DNA from 3 places in the Rhizobium sp. AC44/96 genome. Region 1 is predicted to be linked to each of the others. Evidence: riboswitches for the same ligand, from Rfam matches in the RefSeq annotation. Region 1 holds a riboswitch; each other region holds the start of a gene.

Region 1 (4,644 bases):
GCACGGCTGACGTTGCGCTCCTGCATCAACACGGAGAAAGCCAGCAGCAGATTCAGGTCTATTTTTCGAAGGGTCGCATCATTCATCATTTCTAGCAATACCTGACATGGTTACTATCAATTTGCAATAGGTTTGGGAGATGTACATTTTCTCGTTCCTCTGGCGTCAGCACCTCCCGCGCGCCAGCACAGAAGGAACGATCACCGATGACTATTTCCCAATCCAAAGGCGGAGCCGGGCTAGCGTTGCTGCTGCTCTGCGCCGCCAATTTTCTTGATGCGATGGATGTCTCAACGATCGGCGTGGCACTCCCGGCCATTCAGGCCGAGCTCGGCATGAAGGCGACCTCGCTACAGTGGGCGGTTAGCGCCTATGTGCTCGGTTATGGCGGCTTCCTGCTGCTTGGCGGCCGTGTTGCCGATGTTTTCGGCCACCGTCGTGTCTTTCTCTGGTCGCTCGGCGTCTTCGCTGCGGCCAGCATCGCCGGCGCCTTCGTCGATAGCGGTCCGACCTTGATTGCCGCGCGCCTGATCAAGGGTATTGCCGCGGCCTTCACCGCCCCGGCGGCTCTGGCACTCCTGCTCTCCGTGTTCGGCGAAGGAAGCGCCCGCGCGAAAGCGCTCGGCGTCTTTGCCTCGACCGGCGCCACCGGTTTCGTTCTCGGCATGGTTCTGGGTGGTGCCGCCACAATCTTCAGCTGGCGGGCGACGCTCATAATGGGTGCTCCGGTTGCGCTTATCGCGCTTGCCCTTGCACCGTTCGTGCTGCCTGCCGATCAGCGTCGGACAGGCCCGCGCCCGTCGTTCGACTGGGCCGGCGCGCTGACGATCACCCCCGGCCTGCTGCTCTTCGTATTCGGCATCACCAATGCGGCCGCTTCCGGTTGGGCCGCGTTTCCCACCTGGGGGTCATTGCTCGCCGCATTGATCCTGATCGGCCTCTTTCTTCTGGTCGAGTCGCGCCATGCCGAGCCAATGGTACCGCTTGGCATCTTCCGCCGCGCCAAGCTTAGCCATGCCAACGCAATTGCCGCCCTCTTCCAGGGCGTCTATGTCGGCTTCCAGTTCATTGCGACGCTCTACTACCAGAACGTCATTGGCTGGTCAGCCTTTGCGACTGGGTTCTGCTTCGCCTTCGGCGGCGTCTGCGTGATGTTCCTCGCGCCGCGCTTTGCGACGATCGCACAGAACCGTGGCACCACCGGACTGATGACGCTTGGTGTCGCCTTGCAGGCCTTCAGTTACATCTTCTGGATCCTGAGCGTCGGCCAGATCAACCCCATCTGGCTGGTCGCATTGTCCCAGATCCCGCTTGGCGTCGGTTATGCGATGACATACCCGTCCGTTCAGGTCGCAGCCCTGTCGGATGTTGACGAAGACAAGTCGGGCCTAGCGTCCGGGCTACTCTTCGCCTCCTTCCAGATCGGCGGCGGCATCGTGCTCGCGGCAGCGTCCGCAATTTTCGGCGCGGCTTCCAACTGGGGCTGGGACCCGTATTTTGCAGGGATCACCTTCATCGCCACCCTGGCGGCGGTGGTGACCTTGGCAGCCGCATTGGGCCCTCGGACGTCCTCGTTGCGTGACGACGTCTACCAGGCGGCCGAATAGTCCTTGGGCAGCCAAGAGATCGGTACAAGATGCCGCGGAAGCCTGCGGCATCCATTTTTGTGGTGACAGGCACCGCCTTCTCTGCGAAAACATCCGCGATGAGAGACAGGGGCGCACGCCGGAAGGCGGGCTGAGAAGTACCCTTTGAACCTGAACCAGATAATGCTGGCGGAGGGAGTCGCTCGGGACTTTCCCGCCCTTTGCGTGTCGTCCCTCGCGTCTCGCCCCCGCTTGAAAGGGGCAATATGCAAGACCAGACATCACCGGGCAGGCAGCTTGAAGCCTTGCGCGCACAGCCGCCGCTCGTGCACTGCATCACCAATTTCGTCGCCATGAACATAGCCGCCAACGTGCTGCTGGCAACGGGCGCTTCGCCGGCCATGGTTCACGCCGAGGAGGAAGCCGGCGAGTTCGCCGGCATCGCCGGTGCGCTGACGATCAATATCGGAACGCTGTCTGCCGGATGGATGCGAGGCATGTGTGCTGCCGCCGCTGCCGCAAGCGACAATCGCAAACCTTGGGTGCTCGATCCGGTCGCCCACTATGCCACGGCTTTCCGGCGGCAGGCGGTGGCGTCGCTGCTTGAACTTCACCCCACAATCATCCGCGGCAATGCTTCCGAGATCATCGCGCTCGCCGGCGGTGCGAGCCGGGGCCAGGGTGTCGACAGCCGCGATCCCGTCGAGCAGGCCGAAGCGTCCGCGCGGCTTCTGGCAGAGACGGATGGAACTGTCGTTGCCGTTACTGGCGCCACGGATTTCGTCACTGACGGCACCAGGGCGGTTCGCATCGATGGTGGCTCGCCATGGATGCCTCAAGTGACGGCATTGGGTTGCTCCCTGACCTGCCTGGTCGGCGCGTTTGCTGCCATCAGCCCCGATGCGCCCTTCGAAGCAACGATCGCGGCGCTTGCGGTGTTTGCTGTCGCCGGCGAGGCGGCAGCAACCGAGGCACAAGGTCCGGGCTCGTTCTCAGTGCGCTTCCTCGACAGCCTCGCGCGCATCGACGGTGCGTTCCTCGACAGACACGCAAGGATCCGCCAAGCATGAAACAGTTCGACCTCTCGCTATACCTTGTCCTCGATCCCGATCTCTGTGCCGGTATCGGCATGGTCGAGACGGCCCGTGCGGCGGTTGCAGGCGGTGCGACGATCGTGCAGTTGCGCGACAAGCATGCCGACACGGCGCGGATGATCGAGACCGGGCTGGCATTGAAAGCCGTGCTGTCAGGCACGGGCGCAGCACTCATCGTCAACGACGATGTGGACGCGGCGATCGCCATTGGAGCCGATGGGCTCCACATTGGCCAGGACGACCTCGGCGCGCTGGCTGCGCGCGAGCGCATCGGCCCTGATATGATCCTTGGCCTTTCGGTCGAGACCGAAGCGCTGGCGGCTGCTGTGGATCCTGACATCGTCGATTACGCCGGGATCGGACCGGTGTTTGCGACCGCCACCAAACCCGACCACAAGCAGCCGATCGGCTTTGACGGCCTCGCGCGGCTCGTCGATGTCTGCGCGGTCCCTTCAGTAGCGATCGGCGGCCTGAAGGCCACGCATGTCCGCGATGTCTTCGCTGCCGGCGCCGGCGGGCTGGCCGTCGTCTCCGCGATTTGCGGTACGGGCGATCCGGAAGCCGCCGCCCGCGATATTGCCGATATCATTCGAAAGGCACGGAGATGATCCGCAACGTCTTATCCATCGCCGGCTCCGACCCTTCCGGCGGCGCAGGCATACAAGCCGATCTCAAGGCCTTCGCGGCCCGCGGCGTCTATGGCATGGCGGCACTCACCGCGCTCACCGCGCAAAACACGCAGGGCGTTTCCGGTGTGCACCTCGTGCCCGCCGGCTTTGTTGGCGACCAGATCCAGGCGGTTTTCGCAGATGTGAGGGTCGATGCCGTCAAGATCGGCATGATCGCCAATGCCGAGATTGCCGATGCCGTCGCCGAGGTGCTGCAATCCCACCGCGACATCCCAATCGTTCTCGACCCGGTGATGGTCGCAAAGGGCGGCGCCAATCTTCTCGATCCCGAGGCTGTGGATGTGCTGACGCGGCGGCTGCTGCCGCTCGCCACGCTGCTGACGCCCAACCTTCCAGAGGCTGCAGCATTGCTTCATCTGCACCCAGCGGAAAGTCGCGCGGAGATGGCCGACCACGCACAAAGGCTGCGCGCATTCGGGCCTCACGCCGTGCTCGTCAAGGGCGGCCACCTTGCCGGCCCCGATAGTCCGGATGTCCTGGCGACCGCCGATGGGGTGAGCTGGTTCGAAGCCGCCCGTGTACCAACGGCGAACACCCATGGCACCGGCTGCACGCTCTCGAGTGCGCTGGCCGCGGAACTCGCGAAGGGCAAGGCCCTGCCCGAAGCGATCGGCACAGCCAAGGCCTATCTGGCCGCAGCCGTCGCTGAGGCCGATACGCTCGACGTCGGAACGGGACATGGGCCCGTCCAGCATTTTCATGAACTTTGGAAGCTCACAGAAGGACACTCGAAATGACACTAGCGCTCAGCGAACAGACGGTCATCGTCACCGGTGGCGCCCGCGGTCTCGGTGCGGCCATCGCCACAGCCTTTGCCCGTGAAGGAGCGAAGGTCGCTATCAACTATCGCAATAGCCGCAACGAAGCCGAAGCGCTGGCTGAAAGCCTCGGTGACAGGGCCAAGGCGTTTCAGGCCGATATTCGCGATGCCGAAGCGGTCAGACGCATGGTGTCTGACGTCACGAACAGCCTGGGCGCGCCGACCACACTTGTGCACAACGCCCTCACCGATTTCAGCTTCAACGGCGATCAACGGCCGAAGCTTGATCAGCTCGCATGGGAGGCGATGACGGCGCAACTCGACACGGCCGTGAAGGGAGCATTGAACCCGATCCAGTCGGCACGACCGGCCATGGCCGCGGCCGGCTTCGGGCGCATCGTGACGATCGGCACCAACCTCTTCCAGAACCCGGTCGTTCCCTATCACGACTACACGGCGGCCAAGGGCGCCCTCCTGTCGCTGACGCGCACTGCGGCGGCCGAACTCGGGCCACT
Region 2 (4,644 bases), on a different contig from region 1:
TGCCGAGAGATCCGCGATGAACGGAGCAATACGGAAGGTACGGTATGGCTGGTGCGTATCCTTCTGCTCAAGAAGTCGGAAGCGGCAGACGCCCGTCAGAGATACGATGTAGCGCCCGTCACCAGTTTCGGCGAAGGAGGTGATCCGTCCCAGGCACCCAACAGAGGCAAGATGGCCTTCACCGGGTTTTTCGTCAGCTTCACCGAGTGCCGGTTGCACCATTCCGATCAGCCGATTTCCTGCAATCGCCGCATCGAACATCGCGAGATAACGTGGCTCGAAGATATTGAGGGGCAACTGGCCGGTGGGCAGGAGAAGGGCACCGCTCAAGGGAAAAACAGCGATCGAGTCCGGCAGATCACCTGGTTTGAGATATCGTGCATTCCCCACTTGCATAGAGTCTAGTCCCGCGCCACTGGCAGGGCGCAACACCTTGCCCCCGCACTAACGGGAATGTGGGGTACGCCTTCGAAAACGCAAGTCCCTTTGCCGAAACTTAGGAGAAGAGCATCGCCGAAAGCTTGCGTCGCGCAGCTACCGTCGCGGGATCCTTGAAGCCCCAGACATCAAAGAACTGCAACAGCTGGCGGCGTGCGCCGTCATCGTCGAACGTGCGGTCCTTGCGCATGACGTAGAGCAGGTGGTCGGCGGCCTCGTCGCGCTTGCCTTCGACATTGCGGATCTTCGCAAGCTTCACCCGGGCTTCATGATCATCAGGGTTGCGCGCCAGTTCGTGCTCGAGCGCTACGGGATCACCAAGCTTGCGCGCCTCCTCGATCTGCTCAAGCTTCTTGAGAACAGCCAGGACGGACGCGTCTTTCGCCATGTCTTCCGGCAGATCCGTGAGCGCCTCGCGCGCCCGCTCGTGCTGGTTCGCCGCGATCATGCACTCCGCCATGCCGGCAAGCGCCTTGGCGTTCTCGGGATCGGCCTGCATGATAGCGCCGTAGAGCTGCGCAGCGCCATTGACGTCGCCCGAAGCCAGCAATTCGTCGGCTTCCTTCAGCACCGCTTCGATTTCGGCCGCCTGATCGGCACCCGCGGGGCCGGCAACGCGGTCGATGAACTCACGAATCTGACTTTCCGGCACGGCACCCATGAAGCCATCGGCCGGACGCCCGCCGACGAACGCTATCACGGCAGGGATCGACTGAATGCCGAGCTGGCCCGCGATCGACGGATGATCGTCAATGTTCATCTTGACCAGCTTGACGCGGCCCTGGCTCTCGTTGACCACCTTTTCGATCATCGGCGTCAACTGCTTGCACGGCCCGCACCAGGGAGCCCAGAAATCGACCAGAACCGGCTGGTTGCGAGACTCTTCCAGAACGTCCTTCGCGAAAGTCGCGGTCGTCGTATCCTTGATATAGCTCCCTGCCGCCTGCTCAGGTGCCGCGCCATAGCTTGCCGTTGCCGACATCTGGCCAAATGAATTGCTGTAAGGATTGTCGTTGCCGCTCATTGGTATCTCCCGCCGCGCCGGTCAGCCGGCTTTTCTAGCGCTAAAATCGTATGTCAGGACGTCACTTTCAAGACAAGCGGCTTGTGCCCGGTCGCTTCCATGAAACGAACAAGATCCGCGCTCGCGATCGACGTCGTCGCATCATTCGACAACGGATGGCAGTTGATGATCTCCTCCTTCATCAGGTCGGCGTCGAGAACAAAGGTCACGCTCGCGTCCGAATCATTGATAGCACCGAAAGCGGTCACGGCACCCGGAATCACGCCGAGATACTCCATCAGTTTTTCCGGCTTACCGAACGACACCTTACTGGCGGCGCCAATCAGCGTGTGAACCGTCTTCAGGTCGACCGAAGCATTTTCTTCGACCGTCAGAAGGAAAAACTGATCCTTCTTGTCTTTGACGAACAGGTTCTTGGTATGGCCGCCCGGAATCTCGTCGCGCAGGGACACCGATTCGGCAACGGTGAAGACCGGCGCATGCGTTTTCGTGCTGTGCTTGATGTTCAACCCGTCGAGAAAGGCGAACAGGTCGTCGGCGGTTTTCGGTGTCTTGTCGGTCATCTCAGAATCCATCAGCACGCGGGAAGGGCGGAAACGCACCCTGATTACGTTTCCCATCCCTATTTTGCAATCTTCGCATTCGCCGCTTTGCCCTGCATTTGCGGCATTCCGGCCGCCCGCAAAACCGCCCCACAAATTTTTCTTCGATTTTCCGTCATTTCCCTGTTGCATTTGAAAATCGTTTGGGCGATATAGCGCCCGTCGCCGCAAGGTGGCGCCCACGGTCCTCACAACTACCCCGGACCGGTGCGGATTGAGCGGGTGTAGCTCAGGGGTAGAGCACAACCTTGCCAAGGTTGGGGTCGAGGGTTCAAATCCCTTCGCCCGCTCCAGTTTTTCTAGATGATCACTGAAACTGACCTGACCGACAGCGACACGCTGGCGGTCATTGGCTATGTTTACTTTAGTGAAAAACGCTCAGCCGCCTCACAATCCGACTCAACGAAAAAAGCCGCGCGACAAATCTGCTGCGCGGCGGCTCTCTACTCTTGTGATTGATTCGTCAGCGCACCAGATCGCTTGACGCTTGCCAGCTGTTAGCGCTTTCGCTCTTGGCGACGACACTGTCTGCCTCGCCATGCTCGCGACCAGCCTCACGGGCAGCGGCTTCGGCGCGGCGTTCGGCGATGTAAGGGGCAAGCATCCGCTCCAGATGACCCGCCGTCATGTTTCCTGCAAAGCTTCTCATCTCAACCCGCTACACTGTTTACACTTCGTAAACATTTAGCGGCTCACCGGCGTGGCTGAAATACGCCGAACAATTTCTCACCAGCTTTTATTCAGACGCGACAATGGCTTGGACCTTAGCCCCTCCGCACAGCGGCGACTGTCGCTTGACAGCTTCACGGTTTGCCCTCTACCCTTTTCGCATTCACCAGGGGGGTCCCGGCAAGGGGCTGAGATACTGCTGGACGATATGGCCTAGGCCTTTCGTGGCGCAGTGACCCGTTGAACCTGATCCAGTTCATACTGGCGTAGGGACGGTGCAAGCGCTCGAAGGCCGGGATTCCCGCGTGGAATCCGTGCCGGCGTCTTTTCATCATTCCGGCTGAGGACTGGGTCTCCAATCGCAAACTTGGAGCCTCAACCATGAATATCGCCGCAAAGACCATCACCCCCACAGTCACCACCGGCCCGCTGCCGGCCTCCCGCAAGATCCATATCCCGGGTGAGATCCACCCCGATATCCGTGTTCCCATGCGCGAGATCAGCGTCCACCCGACCTCCGGCGAACCGCCGGTCACGGTCTATGATTCGTCCGGCATCTACACCGTCGAAGGCGCCGATATCAGCATCGAGCGCGGCCTGCCGGCTCTGCGGCGCGACTGGGTTCTCGCCCGTGGCGATGTCGAGGCCTATGACGGCCGGCAGGTGCGCCCCGAAGACAACGGCTTTGCCAGCGGCGAGCGCCTGACCCCGGAATTCCCCGCCAAGCGCCAGCCGCTGCGCGCCAAGGACGGCAAGGCCGTGACCCAGCTCGCCTATGCCCGCGCCGGCATCGTCACGCCGGAGATGGAGTTCATCGCCATCCGCGAAAATCTCGGCCGCAAGATCAAAGCCGAGGCCATGGTCCGCGACGGCGAGAGCCTCGGCGCCCATATTCCCGACCACGTCACGCCTGAGTTCGTCCGCCAGGAAGTGGCCGCCGGCCGCGCCATCATTCCCGCCAACATCAACCACCCCGAAGCCGAGCCGATGATCATCGGCCGCAATTTCCTGGTGAAGATCAACGCCAATATCGGAAACTCCGCCGTCACCTCCTCGATGGCGGAAGAGGTCGAGAAGATGGTCTGGGCGGCGCGCTGGGGCGCCGATACCGTCATGGACCTCTCCACCGGCCGCAACATCCACAACATCCGCGAATGGATCATCCGCAACTCGCCGCTCCCGATCGGCACCGTGCCGCTTTACCAGGCGCTGGAAAAGGTCGAGGGCATTGCCGAGAACCTGACCTGGGAGGTCTACCGCGACACGCTGATCGAGCAGGCCGAACAGGGCGTCGATTATTTCACCATCCATGCCGGCGTGCGGCTGCACTACATCCCGCTGACCGTTAACCGCGTCACCGGCATCGTCTCGCGCGGCGGCTCGATCATGGCCAAGTGGTGTCTTCATCACCATCGCGAAAGCTTTCTCTACGAGCATTTCGAGGAGATCTGCGACATCTGCCGCGCCTATGACGTCTCCTTCTCGCTGGGCGACGGCCTGCGCCCCGGCTCGATCGCCGACGCCAACGACGCCGCGCAATTCGCCGAGCTGGAAACGCTGGGCGAGCTGACGAAGATCGCCTGGGCCAAGGATTGCCAGGTGATGATCGAGGGGCCCGGCCATGTGCCGATGCACAAGATCAAGGAAAACATGGACAAGCAGCTCGCCGTCTGCGGCGAGGCGCCGTTCTATACGCTTGGGCCGCTGACGACGGATATCGCGCCGGGATACGACCACATCACCTCGGGCATCGGTGCGGCGATGATCGGCTGGTTCGGCACGGCGATGCTCTGCTACGTAACGCCGAAGGAGCATCTCGGCCTTCCCGATCGAAACGACGTGAAGACCGGCGTCATCACCTACAAGATCGCCGCCCACGCCGCCGATCTCGCCAAGGGGCATCCGGCTGCC
Region 3 (4,644 bases), on a different contig from region 1:
CTATCGCAAGCCGCATCGCCGCCCCAAGATCGATTATGCCGGTGCTCTCCTGCTTGCCCTGACGACCACGAGTGTCGTGCTTGCAGCCGATAGCAGCGAACTCTTTGGTTCCCTCGTCTCGGTGCCTGCCCTTTCGATCATTGCTGTCGGCGTCCTGTGTGCGGTGCTGTGGGTTCTCGTCGAGCGCCGCGCGGCCGAGCCGATCATTCCGCTGCAGCTGTTTCGCAATTCGACCTTCGGGCTGATGCTTGTCATGTCGATCATGAGCGGCGCGATCGGTATAGGCATGGTCAACTATTTTGCTCTTTTCCTGCAAACGACCACAGGTCTTTCCCCGTCGAGCGCCGGCGGCCTGTTCGTATTGCTTACGGGTGGCATCGTCTGCGGTTCGTTGTCTGCCGGAAGGATCATCGCTGCAACGGGACGCTACAAGCCTTTTGCGGTCGCAAGTCTCGCCTGTAGCGCACTCGCATTTGCGATGCTGACGCAGGTGCATGCGGGAACGTCGGTGTTCGTGATCGGTGCGATCATGGCATTCCATGGATTGGGCGTTGGTCTCGCGCAGCAGGTACCGGTGATCGGCGTTCAAAATGCGGCTCCCGCCCGCGATGTCGGCGCCGCAACTGGCTCCGTGACACTCTCGCGCATGGGTGGCGCATCGATCGCGATTTCCATCTACGGGGCAATCGTCGCCTCGCAGCTTGGCAGGCATGGCACTTCTATTTCCGGTATTGCCGATATCGAGCAGTTGACACCGAAGATGATGGCGGCTCTGCCGGAGGCCGCGCGCGAGGCGGTTGCAGACGCTTATGCCGGCGCGTTTACGCCGCTGTTCATGACATCCTGCGTGATTGCACTGATCGGTCTTGCCGCAGCGTTGATGCTGAAGCCTGTTCAATTGCCGCGCGCTGGTGAAGTCAAGCAGCCGAAACCCGCTGCCGAAGCGGCAGAATAATCAGCTTGAGGCGGGTCACGCCGCCTCTTGTCATAAACCCATTACGACGGTACATCTCTTCTCGCTCTAACGGGGTGCCCCTGTGTCTGTCCGACGCACGGCTGAGAGGCGCGTAAAGCGCTAACCCGCGGAACCTGATCCGGCTAACACCGGCGGAGGGATTAGACGCGTGACACCAGGCACCGCCCATTCCCCTTCATGTGCGTACACCAAGAGGAGAGGTGCCATGTTCAATTTTATGACCAAGACTCGCATGCTTCTTGTCGCCTTGCCAGCATTTCTTGCCGTATCGGCGGCAGATGCGAGCGCGGCCGGCAAGACGCTGACCATCTACACCTATGAGAGCTTCACCTCAGAATGGGGACCCGGCCCCAAGGTGAAGGAAGCCTTTGAAAAGACCTGCGATTGCACGGTCAATTTCGTGAGCGTCGCGGACGGTGTTGCCCTTCTTTCGCGCCTCAAGCTCGAGGGTGCAGGCACCAAGGCCGACGTCGTGCTCGGTCTGGACACCAATCTTGTCGGTGAGGCCAAGGCGACGGGGCTGTTTGATGCGAGCGGTGTCGATACCAGCGCGCTCAAGGTTCCCGGCGACTACAAGGACGACGTCTTTGTACCTTACGACTATGGTCATTTCGCCGTGATCTACGACACGCAGACGATCAAGAACCCGCCGCAGAGCATGAAGGATCTGGTCGAAGGCGATCCGTCGCAGAAAATCGTGATCGAAGATCCGCGCACGTCGACGCCGGGCCTCGGTCTGCTGCTATGGGTAAAGTCGATCTATGGCGACAAGGCCCCGGAAGCCTGGGAAAAGTTGAAGAACCGCGTTCTCACGGTGACGCCTGGCTGGTCTGAAGCCTATAGCCTCTTCACCAAGGGTGAGGCACCCATGGTCCTGTCCTATACGACTTCGCCGGCGTACCATATGGTGGCGGAGAACACTGATCGCTATCAGGCTGCTGCTTTCTCCGAGGGGCACTACATTCAGATTGAGGTTGCCGGCCTGATGAAGAACGCGCCGGAGAAGGACCTTGCCCATGATTTTCTGAAGTTCATGGTAACGCCCGGCTTTCAGGATACGATCCCGACCAACAACTGGATGATGCCAGTGTCCGCGACGTCTCAGCCGCTACCGGATGCCTTCGGCAAGCTGGTCAACCCGTCGAAGACCTTCCTCATGAGCTCGGACGAAGTGGCGAAGAACCGCAAGGCCTGGATCGACGAGTGGCTGGCCGCCATGAGCATGAACTGATGCTGCAAACCACGGCTGAGAAGCGGTGGGCGATGACCGGCGGGGTGTTGAGCCTCGCCGCTATCGTTTTCTTCGTCAGTCTGGCGACATTGGCCCTGCTGGCGGCGAGCGGCCCATTGGCAATATCCGAGGTGCTGTTCGATCCCTATGTTCTGAGAGTTGTTCGCTTCACATTGGTGCAGGCGGTTCTGTCGACCGCTCTGTCGATCGTCTTCGCCATTCCGCTAGCGCAAGCGTTGGCGCGTCAGCCGCGCTTTCCCGGCCGGATCTGGGTCATTCGCCTTCTCGCGGTGCCGATGGGCTTGCCTGTCCTGATCGGTGCGCTGGGTCTGATCGGCATCTGGGGTCGGCAGGGTGTCTTGAACTTGATCCTCACCGAGATTGGCCTTGCGGAGCCGATTAGCATCTACGGCTTGTCCGGCATCCTGCTCGCCCACGTATTCTTCAATCTGCCGCTGGCCGCCCGGCTCATGCTGGCTGCGCTCGAGCGCGTGCCAGGAGAGTATTGGCTGATGGCGAGCAGCCTCGGCATGCGGCGGGGTTCGATTTTCCGGTTTGTCGAATGGCCGGTCCTGCGCTCGGTCATTCCAGGCGTCGCCGGTCTCATTTTCATGCTGTGTGCCACCAGTTTCACCCTGGTACTGACGCTCGGCGGCGGACCGGCCGCAACGACCATAGAAGTCGCGATCTATCAGTCTCTCCGGTTCGATTTCGATCCGCCGAAGGCGGTTGCGCTTTCATTGTTGCAGATCGCATTGACCGTTGTCGTGCTTGGGGCATTGTCGCTCCTTCCTGCAACCGGCGACGAGGGACTGACGACCGGCAAGACGATCAAACGCCCGGACGGGGTATCGCCTGGCGCACGACTGGCCGATGGTGGTTCGGTTCTCCTCGCTACGCTATTCCTGGGGCTGCCGCTTGTGTCGGTGATCGTGGCCGGTTTGCGTGCCGATCTGGTGAAGCTTCTGGCTGAGCCGATCTTTTGGCGCTCGGTTGCAACGAGCGCCGCGATGTCGGTTTCCGCCGCCCTGGTATCGCTGACTCTTGCTTGCGCCCTCGTGCGCGCACGCCACACGATCGCCTCGGCAGGCATGCAGGAACGTGTTTTTCGCTCTTTTTTTGCAGCGATGGGTGGCGCTTCATCGCTGGTTCTTCTTGTTCCGCCGATCGTTCTTGCTACCGGTTGGTTCATGGCTCTGCGTGCTTTCGGCGATGCCACCACCTGTGCCCCTGTTCTCGTAGTCGCGATCAACGCTCTGATGGCCTTGCCGTTCGTCATGCGGGTTCTTGAGCCCTCCTATGCCATTCATCAGAGGCGGACGCAGAGGTTGAGCGCGAGCCTTGGCATTTCCGGCTTTTCCCGCCTTCGCCTCGTCGATTGGCCCGCGCTGCGTAAGCCTATCCTCACGGCCTTGTCGTTCGCGATGGCGCTGTCGCTTGGTGATCTGGGCGCCGTCGCCCTGTTTGGCTCGGATAGTTTCGTGACGTTGCCGTGGCTGGTCTATAGCAGGATGGGTAGTTATCGAACGAATGATGCGGATGGATTGGCGCTGATCCTCGGCATTATATGCCTGCTGCTGACGATCGCCGGCACGATGAAGCAACCGCCGCGACGGGAGGTCGCCTTGCATGGGTGACGGGGTTGAAATGCAGAATGTCTCGCTGACGCTTGGCGGGCATGATTTCCTTTTCGATTGCAAACTTCCAGCCGCGGCCGTGATCGCGGTGACTGGCGCCTCGGGGGCTGGAAAATCGACCTTTCTCAATTTATTGGCCGGCTTCGACGTGCCGGCGCAGGGAGGCATCTTCATCGCGGGGATGAATGTCACCCGAGAGCATCCGGCGAAGCGGCCTGTTTCATTGGTCTTTCAGGACAACAATCTTTTTGCTCATCTCGATGTCTTCACCAATGTTGGGCTGGGCGTTGATCCCGGGATGAAACTCTCTCAGTCCGATCGGCTGTCGATCACGGCAGCGCTTGCGAAAGTCGGACTTGCCGGTTTTGAGGGGCGCATGCCGGCAACGCTATCGGGTGGAGAGCGCCAGCGCGTGGCCTTCGCCCGCGCGCTTGTGCGAAAGCGACCTGTGCTCCTGCTTGACGAACCGTTTGCAGCGCTCGATCCCGGCTTGCGCAACGAGATGGCTGCACTGCTTCTCGACATGCACAAGGAAACGGCGAATACGGTGATCATCGTCTCGCATGATCCCGACGAGGTTCGTCGCATTGCAGACTATGCAGTCTTCATCGATCGTGGCCGCATCGCAGTGGCGGCCCCGATTGGCTCGTTTCTGAGCCATGAGGGGCATCCAGGTTTGCGTCAATTTCTCGACAACTGACGAATCTGGACTGTGCAACGGCACTTTCGCCATAATTTCAAGCGACCCAAGCAACTCCTTAACCACGTTACGCTTGCTAAAATACAACGGCGCTACATTT

Evidence for each region. Region 1 has a riboswitch for thiamine pyrophosphate ahead of thiM (hydroxyethylthiazole kinase). Riboswitches for the same ligand answer to the same signal wherever they lie in the genome.
Region 2: another riboswitch for thiamine pyrophosphate. It lies ahead of thiC (phosphomethylpyrimidine synthase ThiC); the one in region 1 lies ahead of thiM (hydroxyethylthiazole kinase).
Region 3: another riboswitch for thiamine pyrophosphate. It lies ahead of thiB (thiamine ABC transporter substrate binding subunit); the one in region 1 lies ahead of thiM (hydroxyethylthiazole kinase).

What each region holds. Positions count from the first base shown of each region.
Region 1 covers NZ_LXKO01000014.1:684,829-689,472, reverse strand. The annotation lists gene A6U87_RS15760 (LysR family transcriptional regulator) at 1-89, opposite strand, end outside; gene A6U87_RS15755 (MFS transporter) at 207-1,607, shown strand; TPP riboswitch at 1,705-1,801, shown strand; gene thiM (hydroxyethylthiazole kinase) at 1,853-2,656, shown strand; gene thiE (thiamine phosphate synthase) at 2,653-3,288, shown strand; gene thiD (bifunctional hydroxymethylpyrimidine kinase/phosphomethylpyrimidine kinase) at 3,285-4,106, shown strand; gene A6U87_RS15735 (3-oxoacyl-ACP reductase) at 4,103-4,644, shown strand, end outside.
Region 2 covers NZ_LXKO01000041.1:192,658-197,301, forward strand. The annotation lists gene A6U87_RS27825 (LON peptidase substrate-binding domain-containing protein) at 1-396, opposite strand, end outside; gene trxA (thioredoxin) at 497-1,462, opposite strand; gene A6U87_RS27835 (prolyl-tRNA synthetase associated domain-containing protein) at 1,516-2,025, opposite strand; tRNA gene A6U87_RS27840 (tRNA-Gly) at 2,283-2,357, shown strand; gene A6U87_RS29845 (hypothetical protein) at 2,528-2,713, opposite strand; TPP riboswitch at 2,892-3,024, shown strand; gene thiC (phosphomethylpyrimidine synthase ThiC) at 3,115-4,644, shown strand, end outside.
Region 3 covers NZ_LXKO01000041.1:234,070-238,713, reverse strand. The annotation lists gene A6U87_RS28020 (MDR family MFS transporter) at 1-955, shown strand, start outside; TPP riboswitch at 1,016-1,133, shown strand; gene thiB (thiamine ABC transporter substrate binding subunit) at 1,209-2,207, shown strand; gene thiP (thiamine/thiamine pyrophosphate ABC transporter permease ThiP) at 2,207-3,844, shown strand; gene A6U87_RS28005 (ATP-binding cassette domain-containing protein) at 3,837-4,544, shown strand.